Regions from separate parts of the Hymenobacter sublimis genome, predicted to be linked through region 2. Evidence: riboswitches for the same ligand, from Rfam matches in the RefSeq annotation. Region 2 holds a riboswitch; each other region holds the start of a gene.
The links. Region 2 has a riboswitch for S-adenosylmethionine ahead of MWH26_RS06245 (phosphoadenylyl-sulfate reductase). Riboswitches for the same ligand answer to the same signal wherever they lie in the genome.
Positions count from the first base shown of each region.

Region 1: it holds a riboswitch for S-adenosylmethionine, as region 2 does, so the genes downstream of both, MWH26_RS04955 (ATP-grasp domain-containing protein) here and MWH26_RS06245 (phosphoadenylyl-sulfate reductase) in region 2, are expected to answer to the same signal.
Region 3: it holds a riboswitch for S-adenosylmethionine, as region 2 does, so the genes downstream of both, metH (methionine synthase) here and MWH26_RS06245 (phosphoadenylyl-sulfate reductase) in region 2, are expected to answer to the same signal.
Region 4: it holds a riboswitch for S-adenosylmethionine, as region 2 does, so the genes downstream of both, MWH26_RS15595 (O-acetylhomoserine aminocarboxypropyltransferase/cysteine synthase family protein) here and MWH26_RS06245 (phosphoadenylyl-sulfate reductase) in region 2, are expected to answer to the same signal.

Region 1 is NZ_CP095848.1:1,160,394-1,164,816, reverse strand. It holds gene MWH26_RS04960 (hypothetical protein) at 1-1,030, opposite strand, end outside; SAM riboswitch class I at 1,430-1,521, shown strand; gene MWH26_RS04955 (ATP-grasp domain-containing protein) at 1,927-2,961, shown strand; gene MWH26_RS04950 (LLM class flavin-dependent oxidoreductase) at 2,965-3,990, shown strand; gene MWH26_RS04945 (glycoside hydrolase family 32 protein) at 4,170-4,423, opposite strand, start outside.
Region 2 is NZ_CP095848.1:1,481,913-1,486,335, reverse strand. It holds gene MWH26_RS06255 (DUF7033 domain-containing protein) at 1-728, shown strand, start outside; gene MWH26_RS06250 (lipopolysaccharide biosynthesis protein) at 840-2,324, shown strand; SAM riboswitch class I at 2,636-2,727, shown strand; gene MWH26_RS06245 (phosphoadenylyl-sulfate reductase) at 3,044-3,811, shown strand; gene cysD (sulfate adenylyltransferase subunit CysD) at 3,980-4,423, shown strand, end outside.
Region 3 is NZ_CP095848.1:4,048,264-4,052,686, reverse strand. It holds gene metH (methionine synthase) at 1-2,062, opposite strand, end outside; SAM riboswitch class I at 2,136-2,248, opposite strand; gene MWH26_RS17010 (PA14 domain-containing protein) at 2,610-3,746, shown strand; gene MWH26_RS17005 (alkene reductase) at 3,948-4,423, shown strand, end outside.
Region 4 is NZ_CP095848.1:3,720,987-3,725,409, forward strand. It holds gene MWH26_RS15585 (lipocalin family protein) at 1-33, opposite strand, end outside; gene MWH26_RS15590 (LysM peptidoglycan-binding domain-containing protein) at 252-554, shown strand; SAM riboswitch class I at 917-1,028, shown strand; gene MWH26_RS15595 (O-acetylhomoserine aminocarboxypropyltransferase/cysteine synthase family protein) at 1,405-2,793, shown strand; gene metX (homoserine O-acetyltransferase MetX) at 3,114-4,151, shown strand; gene MWH26_RS15605 (homoserine dehydrogenase) at 4,141-4,423, shown strand, end outside.

The DNA.
Region 1 (4,423 bases), 320 kb from region 2:
CAAAGCCGGCGTTTTGCTGGCGCTGCGTGGCCGTGTTGTTGTTGCCCATCTGCAGAACAGTTGCCCCCGAAAATGCCGTATTGACCTGCGTTTGGGTGGCCTCGTTGCGGTTGCCATTCTGAGTAGCCGCAGCGCTTACTGACATTACGCCCGTCTGGCTTTGGGTAGCGGCATTGTTGTTGCCAGTTTGGGTAGCCGTGGCCGCCACGGTGCCAAAAGAACCGGAGTGGTTTTGCGTTTGCGTAGCGGCGTTGTTGTTGCCGGTTTGCTGAATGAAGACCGAAGAAGACGCACTGCCCTGGCTGCTCTGCGCCTGCGCTGCCGCATTGTTGTTGCCCAGCTGACCAATGCTGGCGCTCATGATGCCACTCAGGTTCTGCTGCTGCTGGCTGGCCGCGTTATTATTGCCCTGCTGCAGCACGCTGGCCGAGGCCGACTGGCCAGAGCTGTTCTGCTGCTGGCTAGAGGTGTTGTTAGCCCCCAACTGCCGGGCCGTGGCAGTACCTCCGAACACATTGGTATTCTGGTCCTGCGTGGCGCGGTTGTTATTGCCTGTGCTCTGAAAAATGGTAGCAAAAGCATTGCGGCCGCTTTGGTTTTGGGTGGCATAGTTGGCCCCGCTTGCCTGCTCAATGGAAGCACTATGGCTGAAGCCCCCCTGGTATTGGCTGGCGTAGTTGCCGTCGCTGTTCGCGGCAGTGGAGCCCTGCCGGATGCGGGCCCCATTAGCGCCCCGGCTCACATCCGAAAGCTGCACCTGCACGGCCTGCTGGCGGTTACCCATCTGGTCGGTTTGAGCCACATGCTGGCTGCCGACCTGGGTCTGGGTCACCTCGTTATTATTGCCACTGCTACTGCCCCCATTCACGGCCGCGTCGTTCTGGCGGGCAATGGCCGTGTTTGAGCGGCCCGTTTGCTCCACCGTCACGCGGTTGTTGCTGCCGTAGCTGGTGGAGGTTTGGGTGTTGTCCTGCGCAATGGCAGCGCCGCTGGTCAGGAGAGCGGCCATGAGTACTCCGGTTTTTTTCATGCGAATACGGTATAACTGGTGGGGAAATTGAACACGCCCGACGGGCACCTATTGAACAGCAATATGTATAAAGATTTATATAAATATTCATAATAAAAATTAATTACATCCATTTTTACCTCAATAACAGCCCAACATAATTTCCTGACTATCAACATGCATAAGTCAACCAGGCTTGTCCGCTGAATTGGAGTAGGTAGCGCAGCTTTTGGCCCGCAAATCCTCCCGGCGGCCTGCACTGGTTTCCCTCCCGCTAGCTTCGGGGGGCACGCGGCATGGCTCACCAGGCTTTGCCCGGACCTCTCGCCCGACGCCAGCGCCACTGGCCAAAGAAAATTTGGCAGTGTGGACCCAGCGGGTTTACCTTTGCCCCACTCAATTCTTTACCTGAAAGGATTGTTTTTATACAGAGGCGTGGAGAGACAGGCTCGACGAAACGCCGGCAACCTTCAGTAAGACTGAAACGGTGCCAACTCCTGACCATATAAAAACAACGTACCGTGAACCGCTTCCCGCACTTCGCCCCCGCTCCCGCCACCCCTGCTTCCGTACAGCATGGATGTTGTGGCACGTGTTGTTGGGCGGTCTGTACGCCGCTGGTTGGGTAGGTAAGAACCACTGGGTACTGCTTTTGCCGCTGGCTCTTTGCGCGCAACGCGCTGCTGGTAAAATTACTACCTAACTATTTCTTCCCTAAGTAGACCAGCCCAGTAGCGCTGCTACTTTTCCCGCGGGGCTTCTCTTCCTACCTCGTTTCGCGCACCCAAACTCCGGTTTCTCAGTTTGCCCGCGCCTTTCCGCCAGCCCCTACCCTGTCCGGGCTTGCCTGTTTTGCTGCCCAAATGAGGGCGGCAACATCCACTGATTTCTACTTTCTAGTTCTTCATTCTCCTCGCATGTCACAGTCTGTGAAGCCGATTGGCATTTATTTCGAACACCCCGAGTGGTTTAAGCCCCTGTTTGCCGAGCTGGACCGCCGCGGCCTGCCCTACGAGAAAATCGACGCCGCCCACCACCTCTTCGACCCGCTGGAAACCGAGAGCCGCTACTCCCTGGTAGTCAACCGCATGAGTTCCTCGGCCTACCTGCGCGGCCACGGCCAGGGCATTTTCCACACGGCCGGCTACGCTACCCACCTGGAGCGCATCGGTACCCGCATCATCAACGGCTCGGGCGCTACGGCCATCGAAACCAACAAGGCCCGTCAGCTCAGCCTGTTTGCCTCCCTGGGCCTGAAGTTTCCGAAGTCTTTCGTAATTAACCACGCCTCCCGCGTGCCCGATGCGGCCCGCCAACTGCAATTCCCCATTGTGGTAAAGGTGAACATCGGGGGTAGCGGCGCCGGCATCATCCGCTTCGACACGATAGAGGGTGTAGAAGCCGCCGTGGCCGCCGGGCAAATCGACCTGGGCATCGACCAGACGGCCCTGGTGCAGGAGTACGTGACGCCCCGCGGCGGCAACATTCACCGCGTGGAAACCCTGAACGGCAAATTCCTCTACGCCATGAAGGTGTACACCACCGGGGAGAGCTTCAACCTGTGCCCCGCCGAAATCTGCCAGATTCCGGAGGAGCCCGCCGCCGGCGACTTCTGCCTGACCGAAGCCCCCAAGAAAGGCATTCAGGTGGAAGCCTTCACGCCCCCCGCGGAGGTAGTGGAAGCCGTGGAGCGCATTGTGGCCGCCGCCAAAATCGACGTGGGCGGCATCGAGTACCTGATTGACGACCGCACCGGCGACGTACTATTCTACGACATCAACGCCCTGTCCAACTTTGTGGCCGATGCCGTGAATGTGGTGGGCTTCGACCCCTACGCCCGCTTCGTGGACTACCTCGAAACCCAGATTGGCGCCCCCAACCCCGGTAGCCAGCCGGCTCCGGCTGATGCCGTATTCTCCACCCAACAGCCGGTAGCGGCTTCTATTCACTAAGCCATGCGGTACGGATATTGGATGCCCGTTTTTGGCGGGTGGCTGCGCAACGTAGAGGACGAAAACATGCGCGCCGACTGGGACTACGTGAAGACGCTGGCCCAGCGCAGCGAGGACCTGGGCTACGACCTGTCCCTGATTGCCGAGCTCAATCTTAACGACATCAAAGGTGAGGAAGCCCCCTCGCTGGACGCCTGGAGCACGGCGGCAGCTCTGGCGGCCGTGACCAAGAAAATTGAGCTGATGGTGGCCGTGCGGCCTACCTTCCACTCCCCCGCCCTCCTGGCCAAGCAAGCCGCCAACATCGACCACATCAGCAACGGCCGCCTGAGCCTGAACGTGGTGTCGTCATGGTGGCAGGATGAGGCCAAAAAGTACGGCGTGCACTTCGAGCAGCACGACGACCGGTACGCCCGCACCGCCGAGTGGCTGCACGTAGTCGACAACCTCTGGAAGCAGGACCACTTCACCTTCGAAGGCAAGTTCTACAAGGTCACCGATTCCATTCTGCAGCCCAAGCCCGTGTCGCGCCCGCGGCCGTTCATTTACGCCGGCGGCGAGTCGGAAGCCGCCAAGAACCTCATTGCCGCCCAGTGTGATGGTTACGTGATGCACGGCGACGAGCCCGCCGCCATCGGCCGCCGCATCCAGGACCTGCAGGAGCGCCGCGACCGGCTGAACTTGCCGCCCATGAAGTTCGGGGTAGCCGCCTACAGCATCGTGCGCAACACTGAGCAGGAAGTAAAAAAGGAACTGGAGCGCATCACCAACGTGCAAGGCTCGGCCGCCGGCTACAAAAACTACCAGCAGTGGCTGGCCGGCACTCAGCTCGAAAACCAGGTTTCCTTACAGGATTACTCGGTTTCTAACCGCGGCCTGCGCTCCGGCCTCACCGGCACGCCCCAGCAAGTAGCCGACCGTATCGGTGCCTTCGAGGAGGTTGGCGTGGATTTGTTCCTGCTCCAGTGCAGCCCCCAGCTGGAAGAAATGGAGCGGTTCTCCGAAGCCGTCATTCAGGTGCTGGCGTAGAGGATTGTGTATGTATTAAAAAGGCCCCGCTGGTAGACAGCGGGGCCTTTTTGGTGACCCCACCCCAACCCCTCCCCGGTGGGGAGGGGCTTATTTTACCATTACAACGCCACCAGTTGACACCGTTGTGGTGCTATCCTAAGCCCCTCCCCACCGGGGAGGGGTTGGGGTGGGGTTTGCTACTTCACCATCGCCCCTACCTTGGCATACGTCAGCGCGTCTACCGTCAGGCCGGCGGTAGAGCGTAGCTTGAGTTGAGTAAAAGGCTGCTTGGGGAAGAAGATTTCCGTCATCGTGGTCAGGCCGCCGTCGGCGAACAGTTCCACGGAGGTAGCGTCGAAGAGGAGCGTCAGGTCGGCGGCGGGGCCGGTAGCCAAGCGTGGGGCCGGGTGGCGGCCGGCGAATTTGTCGCTGAAGGTGCTCAGGCCGGCCT
Region 2 (4,423 bases):
CGTTCTTCTTCTTACCTGAACACCGGCCGGCCGCAAGCGGTACACCTAACGCCGATTACAAACTGCGGAAGGTGTGGCCTAAAGCCGCAGCCGCTATCCAAGATGCGGAAGTAGGTCTGCACGCAGGTCTGGGCACGGCAATGCATGGAGGAAAGCTAAAAACCGATTGGCTTAAAATTCCGGTACCGTGTAGCGGTATCCGATTCCATTATCTGAGTTGGGAGCCACGCATTACTCCCACCTTACTCAGTATGGATAATTTCACTTATGACTCGACACTAGGCTTCGCCGAGCACTTTGGCTTTCGAAATTCCTACTGCCTGCCGTTCTATCCTTTCAATTTTAATGCTGATTCTTTTACTGTTAATCCTCCGCAAATGAGGCTCTATACGCTACTATCAGAAGCACCGGCTTTCTTTACCCTGGGACCAAAAAACTCTATTCAGACATCTAAATTTCTCGAAATTCCGCTCAACGTGATGGACGCTACTCTCCACCATCCGCGCTACCTGCAGCTAGCCCCGGCGGAAATTCTGCCAGCCCTGACGCCCATGCTGCAGGAAATTGAGCGGTTTGGCGGCGTATGCACGGTGCTTTGGCACAACGAGAACTTTGACCCGGCCAACGAAACCACGGGCCCCCGCCAGTTCGCCGAAATCATGGAGTACCTTCGCAGCCGCAACGTGGCCTTCGTTAACGGCCAGGATGTCTGTGAGATGGTGAACTAGTGAAAAGGTGAGGTTGATGTTCAGATGGCGTCACTTGTGCAAACAGAACGTCAACCTCACCATTTCACTAGTTTACCATCTCACCACCTTACCACCTCACTAGTTCACCACTTGGGTATCGTTCAGCGGCAGGGGCTGCGCAACACCATTATTTCCTACATCGGGCTGGCGCTAGGCTTTGTAAGCACGGCCCTGGTGCTGCCTAATTTTCTGGAGCCCCAGCAGTTGGGCGTGACGGCCACGCTAGCCTCAGTAGCCACGCTGTACGCCCAAATTGCGGCCTTTGGCTTTGCCAGCGTGGGCATCCGGTTTTTTCCCTACTTCCGCCACCCGGAATCGGGCCACCGGGGGTTTCTGCCGCTACTTGTGGGCGTGCCCTTGCTAGGATTTGCCGTAGTCACGGCCCTGTATTTCCTGGGGGAACCCCTGCTCCTGCCCTGGTACGGCCGCGATGCGCCCCTGCTCGCGCCCTACTACACCTGGGGCGCCGTGCTGGCCTTCTTCACCATGCTGTACTCGGTGCAGGACGCCTACTTAAAGGCGCTGTATCACACGGCTTTTTCCTCCTTCGTGCAGGATATTCTGCTGCGGGTTCTGATTGTAGCGGGTGCGTTTCTGTTTGGCTTGGGCTACCTCTCGTTTACGGGTTATGTGTTGTGGTTTGTGGGCGTGAACAGCGCCCTGGCCCTGCTGCTAACGGGTTACGTAGCCGCCATTGGGGAGCTGCACTGGCGACCTACGCGGCAGGTACTCGCGGTACGGCCCCTGCGCGAGATGCTGGGCATGGGCGCCTTTACTCTGCTCGGAAGCCTGTCGGGCAGTATTATCCTGTACATTGATACCTTGATGGTAGGCGCGCAGGTGAGCGTGGCGGCGGCTGGCATTTACGTGGTGGCCAGCAACATTAGCACGGCCCTGGCTATTCCGGCTCGCTCGCTCAACAAGATAGCCTTTCCCCTGTTGGCCGACTATTGGAAGCAGCAGGATCTGCCCCGCATGGCCGATTTCTACCGCCGCGCTACCCGCCTCAACACACTGTTGGGTTGTTTTTTATTTCTGGGTATCAGCCTGAACCTGGACTTTATCTACTCCCTGATGCGCAATGCCCGCTACGCCGAAGGCACGGTGGTAGTGCTGCTGTTACTGGGTAGCAAACTCTTCGACGGCATCACGGGCGTCAACGGCTTGATGGTGGTAACCTCTCCCCGCTACCGCTACGATCTGATTTTCAACGTGTCGCTGGCCGTGCTTACTATTCTACTCAACGGATTACTGATTCCGCGCCTGGGCATGGTGGGGGCTGCGGTAGCTGCCTGCGTGGCTCAGGTAAGCATCAATGTGGCCCGTACCTGGTTTGTGTGGCACAGCTACCGCATGCAGCCGTTTACGTGGCGCATCCCGTTGATTCTGGGCATTGCGGCCGTTGCCGGGGTAGCTGGCTGGCTCATGCCCACGCTGGCTTCGTCACTACTCACTATGCTGTTGCGCTCCACCGTGCTAACCGTGGCCTACGCTACCCTGATTTTGGCTACTAAATCTTCACCCGAAGCCACTTTATTTTTAGAAAAACTTCGGGCGCGTTTTTCAGAAAAGTAAAGTTGTACAATCCGCATATAGTTCTTAAGATCAAACTACGCTCAAACGGCAACTGCAGAGTTGTAGCTTTCCGTACCTATCTTATTTCAATGGCTGGTTTCAGCTAAAAAAGGGGTAGTTAATGCAGCTAGCAAACGACCCCAGCAATTTTCAATATTTCCGCTAGGCACGCCCTCCCGTCTAGTCCTACCACTCTCGCTGTAGTGACCCGTCCGGGCTGGGAAAACGCTACTGCAGAAAAAATAAAATTTGGTAGTGTAAAATTCTGACCACTACTTTTGCCCTACCAATTCTTTACCCACAAAGGATTGTTTTTATACAGAGGCGCGGAGAGACAGGCTCGACGAAACGCCGGCAACCAGCGGACCATCCGAAACGGTGCCAACTCCTGACCATATAAAAACAACTAGCCGTGAACCGCTTGTCCAACTCCGCCGCCGCATCCGCCACCGCCTCTGCACTACAGCATGGGTGTTGTGCCATGTTGGGCATGCCGTGTTGTTGCTAAGCGCTTCCAACCTCCTTTCTTCTGGTTTGTGCGCCCTGCTACGCGGCTGACACGGCTCTTTCGTGTAGTCAGGTTTCGGCGCACGCCCACCTTTTCGCCCGGCTGTTTTCTAGCTAGTTGCTGCCCGTAGCAGCGCCGCTATCCTGTGCCAGGGCCTTTGTTTGGCTGAAATCCGCGCCTACAACGTCGGTTTCCCTTCCTTTCTTCTGATATGTCCGCAGCAACTGCTGCGCCGGCCGTCCACGCGTTGCTGGACGACCTGCGCCCCCGGCTAATCCAGGCTTCGGCCTTGGAGCGGCTGCGCCTCGTGGCGGAGTACTTCCCCGAGCAAGCCGTTTTCTCGACCTCCTTCGGTCTAGAAGACCAACTCATCAGCCACCTGATTTTTGCCCACGAGTTGCCCATTCAGGTGTTCACCCTCGACACGGGCCGCAATTTTCAGGAAACCTACGCCACCTGGAATAAGACCTTGCTGAAGTACGGCCAGCCCATTGCGGTGTACTACCCCCAGCGGGAAAATGTAGAGCAGCTGATGCTAGCGAAAGGCCCGAATAGCTTCTACGAAAGCGTGGATAACCGCAAGGAATGCTGCTTTATTCGCAAGGTGGAACCCCTGAATCGGGCCCTGGCTGGCAAGGCGGCCTGGGTTACGGGCATCCGCGCCGAGCAGTCGCAAAACCGCCAAACCATGGACCCGGTGGAATGGGACGTGGCCCACAACCTGGTGAAGATTCACCCCCTGTTCGACTGGACCTGGGACCAAGCCGTGGCCTTCACCAAGGAACACAACGTGCCGGTGAATACGCTGCACCAACAGGGCTTCGTGAGCATTGGGTGCGCCCCGTGCACCCGCGCCATCCGCCCCGGCGAGGACTTCCGCGCTGGCCGCTGGTGGTGGGAAGACCTTTCGGCCAAAGAGTGTGGCCTGCACGCCACCGCCCACCACAATGGCCCCGACCCGGTGGTAGAGCCCGTGTGACCCCACCCCAACCCCACCCCGGTGGGGAGGGGCTTATGCTAGTACCACAACGATTTTGACTGGTAGCGTTGCCAAACCAAAGTAACCGAAGCCCCTTCCCACCGGGGAGGGGTTGGGGTGGGGTCACACGGACACTTTCCGGCGCTAAGAACTGACATCCAGAACTACATGAGTACTTCCTCTTTTGATTACCTCGACCGGCTCGAAGCCGAAGCCATCCACATCCTGCGGGAAGTAGCCGGCCAATTTGAGCGCCCAGCCCTGCTGTTCTCGGGTGGCAAAGACTCCATCGTGTTGACGCGTTTGGCCGAAAAAGCCTTTCGGCCCGGCCGCTTCCCCTTCCCGCTGGTGCACGTAGATACCGGCCACAACTTCCCGGAAGTGCTAGCCTACCGCGACCAACTAGCCGAACAGTTGGGCGAAAAGCTGATTGTGCGCAAGGTGGAAGATACCATCAAGCGGCAGCGCCTGCGCGAGCCGGGCGGCAAATACCCCAGCCGCAACCCGCTGCAGACTTACACGCTGCTGGAGGTAATCGAGGAGTTTGAGTTTGACGCCTGCATCGGCGGGGCTCGCCGCGACGAGGAGAAGGCCCGCGCCAAGGAACGCATC
Region 3 (4,423 bases), 2.0 Mb from region 2:
TACGCCAGGCGTCGGCTACTACCTCCGTTTTGTCTTTCTGCTTTACGGTGTCGGCGAAGTCTACGAGACGCTCGGTGGCGTCGGGGCGACGGTTCAGGAGCACGTCTTCCACCAGTTCCAGCAGGTCTTTGGGCACTTCATCGTACACGGCCAGCTGACTGGGGTTCACAATGCCCATATCCAGGCCGGCCCGGATGGCGTGGTAGAGGAAGGCCGAATGCATGGCCTCGCGCACCACATCGTTGCCGCGGAAAGAGAAGCTGATGTTGCTGACGCCGCCGCTGGTGAGGGCGCCGGGCAGGTTCTGCTTGATCCAGCGGACGGCCTCAATGAAGTCCAGCGCATAATTGCGGTGCTCCTCCATGCCGGTGCCCACCGTCAGGATGTTGGGGTCGAAGATGATGTCCTCGGCCGGGAAGCCGACTTCGTTTACCAGGATATCGTAGCTGCGCCGGCAGATGTCGATGCGCTTTTCCAGGGTATCGGCCTGGCCGTTCTCATCGAAGGCCATGACTACCATGGCGGCGCCGTAAGCTCGCACGGTGCGGGCCCGCTCCTTGAAGGTTTCCTCGCCTTCCTTCAAGGAAATGGAGTTGACAATGCTCTTGCCTTGTACGCACTTAAGGCCGGCTTCCAGCACGCTCCACTTCGAAGAGTCCAGCATAATCGGCACCCGCGAAATATCGGGCTCCGAGGCAATCAGGTGCAGGAAGGTGGTCATGGCCTGCTCCGAGTCGAGCATGCCCTCATCCATGTTCACGTCGATGACCTGGGCACCGCCTTCCACCTGGTCGCGGGCTACTTGCAGGGCGGCCTCGTAGTTTCCGGTCCGGATAAGGCGGGCGAAAGCGCGGGAGCCCGTCACGTTGCACCGCTCGCCCACGTTGACGAATAGGCTGTTGGGGGTGATGTTGAACGGTTCGAGGCCGGCGAGGCGGGTTACCCCACCCCCGGCCCCTCCCCGGTGGGGAGGGGTGCCAGACATGTTGGTTATCCTATCAGCAGAAGCTGATCTAAGCTCCTCCCCACCGGGGAGGGGTTGGGGTAGGGTCACCCGCCGCGGTTCGTACCGCTCCGCCAGGCGAGCCAGCTCGCCGATGTGCTGGGGCGTGGTGCCGCAACAACCGCCTACTACCGTCACGAGACCTTCTTTGAGGTAATTTTCCACCACGCCCGCAAACTCCTCAGCCGACTCGTCGTAGCCCCCGAAGGCATTCGGGAGGCCGGCGTTGGGGTAGGCGGAAATGTGCACGTCGGCAATGCGGCTCAGCTCTTTGATATACACTTGCAGCTGATCGGCGCCGAGGGCGCAGTTCAAACCCACGCTCAGTAGGGGCAAGTGCCGGATCGAGTTCCAGAAAGCCTCCACCGTCTGGCCCGAAAGGGTGCGGCCAGAGGCGTCGGTGATGGTACCGGAAATCATAACGGGCACCGGGCGGCCACCTTCGTCGAAGAACTTCTGCACCGCGTACAGCGCCGCCTTGGCGTTCAGGGTGTCGAAGATGGTTTCAATGAGCAGGGCGTCGGAGCCACCCTCCACGAGGCCGCGCACTTGCTCATGGTAGGCGGTGGCCAGCTCATCGAAGGTCACGGCCCGGAAGCCGGGACGGTTTACGTCGGGTGACAGGGAGGCAGTGCGGTTGGTGGGCCCGATGGCGCCGGCCACGAAGCGAGGCTTGGCGGGGTTCTGGGCCGTAAACTCGTCGGCTACCTCCCGGGCTATGCGCGCCGACTCATAGTTCAACTCATACACAATGTCCTCCAGGCCGTAATCGGCCTGGGCGATGGTGGTGCCGCTGAACGTGTTGGTTTCCACCATGTCGGCCCCGGCCGCGAAGTAATCGGCGTGGATGCCCTTGATGATGTCGGGCCGCGTGAGGCTGAGCAGGTCGTTGTTGCCGCGCAGAGGGTTGGGATGATTCGCGAAGCGGGTGCCCCGGAAATCAGCCTCTTCCAGCTTGTGACGCTGAATCATGGTGCCCATGGCGCCGTCCAGAATCAGGACGCGCTGGGCCAGGATGTCGTGCAGCGGGGAGTGGGGGCGGTGGAGGGTCGTCGGCATATCGGCTCTTCTAAGAAAATCGGCAGCAAAAAAGTGCCTATCCAGAAAGAGCCGCGTGGGGGCGCGAGTCCTGTTCTTATCTTCTTCCAAACCGCCCAAGCCGCCCGGAAAGGGAATTAGCACCTTGTTTTATTCAGGTTGCTAAGACGTCATCGGGCCCAATCCCTCGGTCTTTCTGGATAAGTAACAGGGCGAAGATACAACCGGAATCTTCAACTTTCAATCCGGGAAGTTTTGGGAGGGAGGTAGAGTCATTCGCTTTCAGGCTGCACGCCTGCAGAAGACGCGACGCTTCGCGTCTCAGTCGTTGCTGAAGTTGTTTAACTCACATCGTCCAATGCTTACTGCTCACCGACACGACGTGGAATGTCGCGTTTTACAGGCGGGTAGCAACAGCAAGTTGGTGGCTTGCTGCACGGTTTGCTTAGCAGAAGTATATAGGCTTAGCTGAATGGTTCGTTGTACGGAATGGCCTGCTCATTGAATAAAGTTCGTGCGGTTTGGCATTTTGTTCATCTTGTGGTCAATACGTTAGATGTCTGCGACTATGATGCTATCCTCTCTGTGTCAGAAACTGTTAACGGGCTGCTTATGCCTGCTGAGCAGCTGGACGCTGGCTCAACACCAGGCCGGCTCGGGCTTGCGTGGACAGTACTACGAGGGTAAAAAGTTTGAGAAGCTAGTGCTGACTCGCACCGATGCAGCAATCGACTTCAACTGGACCGTTGGGCCCAGCGGCAACCACTTTGTGTCGCCGGGACCAGGCGTGCCGGGCGAGTACTTCTCGGTGCGTTGGGCAGGCCACGTATATGCCCCGGTAACGGGGGTGTACACCTTCCAGATTGCTACCGACGACGGGATGCGCGTCTGGATCGGCGGGAAGAAAGTGCTGGATTCCTGGCACGATCAGCTCGTAACGGTTTCCACAACCCACCTGAAAATGAAAGCTGGGAGCTACTACGCCTTGCGGGTGGAATACTACCAGAGCGACCGGGACTCGCGGGCACTACTAGCCTGGCAGCTACCCGATTTCAACACGTTCAACGAACCGCAGCCCATTCCAGCGGCTAATCTGTACTCCACTCTGCCCACCAATATTTTACTTCTCGTGGAGGCTACGCCGCCCCAGCCCAAGGCCGCGGCCTCCGTTCCGGCAGCGGCACCGGCGGCTGCTTCCGGCGGCAAGCCAAAGCCAAATGCAAAGCCGGCCCGCGCAGCTAGCAGCCCAGCGCCCGTAGCTGCGGCCAAACCTAAGTCAGCCGTGGTGCCGGTAGTGACCAGAGCAGCGCCCGCAAAAGCCGACACCGCCACCGCCCATCTACCCGACCTAACGGCGCTGAGCAAAGGCGCGGCCGTAACGCTGCCCAACCTCTACTTTACCCAGAGCACGGCGGCTTTGCTGCCCAGCTCGCGTCCTACCCTGAATGCCCTGGCTCGTACACTGCGCGCCCAGCCCACTATGCAGCTGGAAATAGCTGGCCACACCGATAATGTAGGCGAAGCCGCCCTAAACCTACGCCTCTCTGAGCAGCGGGCCCGGGTGGTGCGGCAGTATCTCGTGCAGCAAGGTGTTGACTCGGTGCGGCTTACGGCCCGGGGCTACGGCGGGGCCCGGCCAGTAGCCGACAACCGCGACCCGCAGCAGCGCCCCCGCAACCGGCGCGTGGAGGTAGTGGTGCAATAGGTTGAGCAGTAACGTCCTACAGAACTGTCCCTGCAAGTGGAACGAGGGGCCAGGGAATTCAGGGGCGAATCTCAGATTCCTCGGTCTACAGTGGAAGAACAGTTTTTGCTTTTTGTTAGGACGATGAAAACATTGGTGTATAGACATTAGTTGATGGGTGCTGAAACGGTACGTCATTGTTTCTCAACCATCGACTTCATCATGAGCCAAACCACCAATCTTTTCACGCCCGTGCAAGTGGGCGCGCTTTCCCTGCCCAACCGCTTTGCCATGGCGCCCATGACGCGCAGCCGGGCCACCAACCCCGCCAACGTACCCACCGACTCCGTTGTGACCTATTACGTGCAGCGGGCTACGGCTGGCCTCATCATTTCGGAAGGCTCGCAGGTGTCGCCCCAGGGCGTGGGCTACATCAACACGCCGGGTATTTACTCCGAGGAGCAGGTAGCCGGCTGGAAGAGAGTAACCGACGCCGTGCACGCCGCCGGGGGCCGCATATACATCCAGCTCTGGCACGTAGGCCGGGTGTCGCACCCTTTCTTCCATAAGGGTGAGCTGCCGGTTGCTCCCTCGGCCATCAAGCCGGAAGGCGCCAAAGCCTTTACCGGCCAGGGTTTCGAGGATGTGCCCACGCCGCGCGCCCTAGAGCTCAGCGAAATTCCGGGGGTAATCGACCA
Region 4 (4,423 bases), 2.2 Mb from region 2:
CAGGTAGCGCAAGGGAGCGGAATTAGTTTTCATGGGGCAGGGAGATAAGTTAAAATGAGGGAGAAACACCACCAAGCAGGACACTTGGTATTGCGCCTCTTACGGGGCAATTCCGCAAGATGTTCAGCCTAGAATTATGCGCATGCGCCGGATACAACTTATTGTTGGCCTTGGCGTAAGAGCCAAAACCGACGCCCTTTTCCTGCCCTGCAAGTCGGTCGTTTCTTCCACATTTACTTGCATTTACCACTATGGGACTGTTTGATTTCCTTTCCAACGACGGCGAAAAAAAACCCGTTGCTCCTGCTCCTAAACCTGCCGCTGGCGGCGCCACCGATTTCTTCGGCAACGCTAACCAGCCCGCTGCCCAGCCGGCAGCTGCCCAGGCCGACAAATACACGGTAGTAAGCGGCGATTCGCTTTCTAAAATTGCCAAGAACCACTACGGTGACGCCTCCAAGTGGCATCAGATATACGATGCCAATAAGGCAACCATCGGCGCCAATCCCGACCACATTGAGGTAGGCCAGGTGTTGACTTTACCTAAGATTTAAGCCTAGGCTATATCTAGGAATTATCCTAAAAAGCCACTCGTAAACGAGTGGCTTTTTTTGTGGCCTACCCATGCTTTTTCGTACGAGTATGTTTGCGGTAACGGACAGTCGTATGCCAGATTTTTCCGGCAACGTAGGGAGCTATAGTTCTTGCAACTAGCTCTATGAGATAGAGCAACGGATACATTGCGTTTGAAAATCAGCGGCTTGAATCATCGTATTGGCTTTAGCACCTTCTAAGGGCTGTAGTCAGCCACCGCGGTAAAAAATTTTGCTACCCTATTGCATATATCAAAACCGCTGCTATACCTTTGCAATACCAACTCGGTACTCCCCCGCTCGCGGCGGGGTAGTTTTCATAAGATTTATACAGAAGCGGCGAGAGAACAGGCTCCCTGACCCGCTGGCAACCTTCGACCGCGCGAAAGGTGCCAATTCCTGCCCGATCAGCTTAGCTGGCGGGGCATATAACTCAGGAGTACCATGGAAAACATCCTCGCTTTCGCCCCTTCCTACCCCGCTGCCTTGGTCGCTTTGTTGCGCCCTACTAGGTCGTGGGGTTTCTGTGTTTCGGTAGCTGCTCCAGCTTCCCGGCGAATGCGAATGCGCTGCTGTAGCACGTGTTGTTGCTGTTGCTAGCCCTACTCCCGGCTAGCTAACCCCTTCCTCTTTCTTGGCCTGATTCTGCGGTGACCCACAGTGGCACCCGAGGCCCGCCTGCATCCCATTCAGCTTCAGAAGCATTTTCTGGCTGGTTCCGGTGCGGCCCCCGCTGCGCCTCGTCGTGGCTTTCTCTTCGCGTTTTCGCTCCCTCATTTCCTGTCCAAACGGTCTTTAACCCAGCCTTGCCATGTCCACGCAGAACCTCCACTTCGAGACCCTCCAACTCCACGCCGGCCAGCAGCCCGACCCCGTAACTGGTTCCCGCGCCGTACCGCTCTACCAGACCACCAGCTACGTGTTCAAGAATGCCGAGCACGGCGCCAACCTCTTTGCGCTGAAGGAGTTCGGCAACATCTACACCCGCCTGATGAACCCCACCACCGACGTGTTTGAGCAGCGTGTGGCGGCCCTGGAAGGCGGAGTGGCAGCCCTGGCGGTTTCCTCGGGGCAGGCGGCGCAGTTCATTGCCCTCAACAACATTCTGCAGGCCGGCGACAACTTCGTGAGCACCACGCACTTGTACGGCGGCACTTACAACCAGTTTAAGGTAGCGTTTAAGCGCTTGGGCATTGAGGTGCGCTTCGCCGACGGCGACCAGCCGGAGAAGTTTGAGGCCCTGATAAACGAGAATACCAAGGCCATCTACCTGGAAACCATTGGCAATCCGAGCTTTAGCATCCCGGACTTTGAGCGCATTGCCGCCATTGCCGACAAGCACGATCTGCCCCTCATCGTGGACAATACGTTTGGTGCGGGCGGCTACCTGTTTCGGCCCCTGGAGCACGGCGCCCACATTGTGGTAGAATCGGCGACGAAGTGGATTGGCGGCCACGGTACCAGCATTGGCGGCGTGATTGTGGACGGCGGTACATATGACTTCGGCAACGGCAAGTTTCCGCAGTTCACGGAGCCTTCCGAGGGCTACCACGGGCTGGTGTTCAATGATGTATTCGGAAAAGGCGGGCCGTTTGGCAACATTGCCTTTATCATTCGGGCCCGGGTGGAAGGCCTGCGCGACTTCGGTCCTTCCCAAAGCCCATTCAATGCCTGGCAGCTGATTCAGGGCCTGGAAACGCTGAGCTTGCGCGTAGACCGCACCGTGGAAAACGCCCTGCGCGTGGCTACCTGGCTGGAGCAACACCCGCAGGTAGAAGCCGTGAACTACCCCGGCCTCAAGAGCAGCCCCTACCACGCCCTGGCCCAGAAATACCTGAAGCGCGGCTACGGCGGGGTGCTCACCTTCGCCATCAAAGGCTCTAAGGAAACGGCTACGCAGTTTATTGATAACCTAAAGCTGGTCAGCCACCTAGCCAACGTGGGCGACGCCAAAACGCTCATCATTCAGCCCTCGGCTACTACCCACCAGCAGCTTTCCGAAGAGGAGCAGCGCGCCGCCGGCGTGACGCCTACCCTCCTGCGTCTCTCGGTGGGCATTGAGCATTTTGATGATATCCGGGCCGACCTGGCCCAGGCCTTTGACGCGGTGCGCAATGTAGCCGCTCAGCCCGCTGATGTGGCCGGTAGCACGCTGCTGCCGGAGCCAGAACTCGAACACGCCGCTACGCTGGAAGTCTAGCACTTGAGAGGGGTTGATGTCCGGCGGCAGGTGAGAGAGCCGCCGGGCAGCAGCTTCCAGCCATGCGGTAAGCGGGCCGGCGCCGACGTTTTTTGTGAGAGAGGAACCATCGGAACATACGCCGCCCGCACCTGGCCGGGGCGGAGCCGGGCAAAATCGGCTCCGCCTGCGGGCTAGGATATACTAGCATGAACCCGAATGCCGCGCGAAGTTTCCTTTCGCGCATGGTTAAACGCTCCTCGTTGCCCTGGCGCGCCCCTAGCAACTACCCGCGAAGCAGCTTCCGACTTCGCTTTCCTCCGACCCGCGCTCCTTATTCCATGTCTTCCGAAGAGCCACACCTGTTCCGCCTGCCCCGGCCCCTGCGGCTGGAAAGCGGCGCTACCCTACCCCGGGTGGAGGTTACCTACCATACCTACGGCCGCCTCAACGCGGCCCGCGACAATGTGGTGTGGGTGTGTCACGCCCTCACGGCCAATGCCGATGTGCTAAGCTGGTGGCCCGGTTTGTTTGGCGCGGGTTGTCACTTCGATCCGGCCGACTGGTTTATTGTGTGTGCCAACGTGCTGGGCTCCTGCTACGGCACTACCGGCCCACTTACCCCGGACCCGCTAACGGAGCAACCAGCCTACCAGCACTTCCCGCTCCTGACTATTCGGGATATGGTGGCTGCGCACGAGGCCTTGCGGGAACATTTGGCCCTGACGTCGGTGCACACCCTAATTGGCGGTTCGCTAGGGGGGCAGCAGGCGGTGGAGTGGGCCGTACAGCGGCCCGAGCTATTCGAGAACCTGGTGCTGTTGGCTACCAGCGCCCGACATTCGGCTTGGGGCATTGCCTTCAATGAAGCCCAGCGCCTGGCCATTTTCGCCGACCCTACTTACGAAACGGCTACCCCCGCGGGTGGCGCGGCGGGCCTACGCGCGGCCCGCGCCGTGGCCCTGCTCAGCTACCGCAGCCCCGATGCCTACGACCGTACCCAAACGGACTCCGACGAGAGCAAGCTCGACGACTACTTGGCCAGCTCCTACCAGCGCTACCAAGGCGACAAGCTGGTGGCCCGCTTTAATGCCTACAGCTACGTGACCCTGTCGCGGGCTATGGACAGCCACAACGTGGGGCGCCGACGCGGCGGCGTAGCGGCGGCACTGGGCCGCATCCGGGCCCGCACGCTGGTGGTAGGCATTTCCTCCGACGTGCTGTTTCCGCCCCAGGAGCAGCAGTTGCTGGCCCGCCACATCCGGGGCGCTATGTACGCCGAAATGGATTCGCACTTCGGTCACGACGGCTTCCTGATCGAAACCGCCCAGATTACCCAATTCCTCGAACGATTCTACGTCCAGAGCTATGTCCACTAACGCTGCCTTCTCCGCCTCTGCTGCTTCCCTTGCTTCTACCACCCAGCCTTGGCGAGTAGGCCTCATTGGGTTTGGATGCGTGGGCCAGGGCCTTTTCGATATACTGAATCAGCAGCCTGAGGCCGGTTTTAGCATTGCCCGCATTGTGGTGAAAACGCCCGGCAAGGTGCGGCCCCTACCCTCCGATCGGTTTGAGTACGACGTGCAAGCGGTGCTAACAGACGATACCCTGGACGTGCTGGTGGAGGTAATTGACGATGCCGACGCAGCTT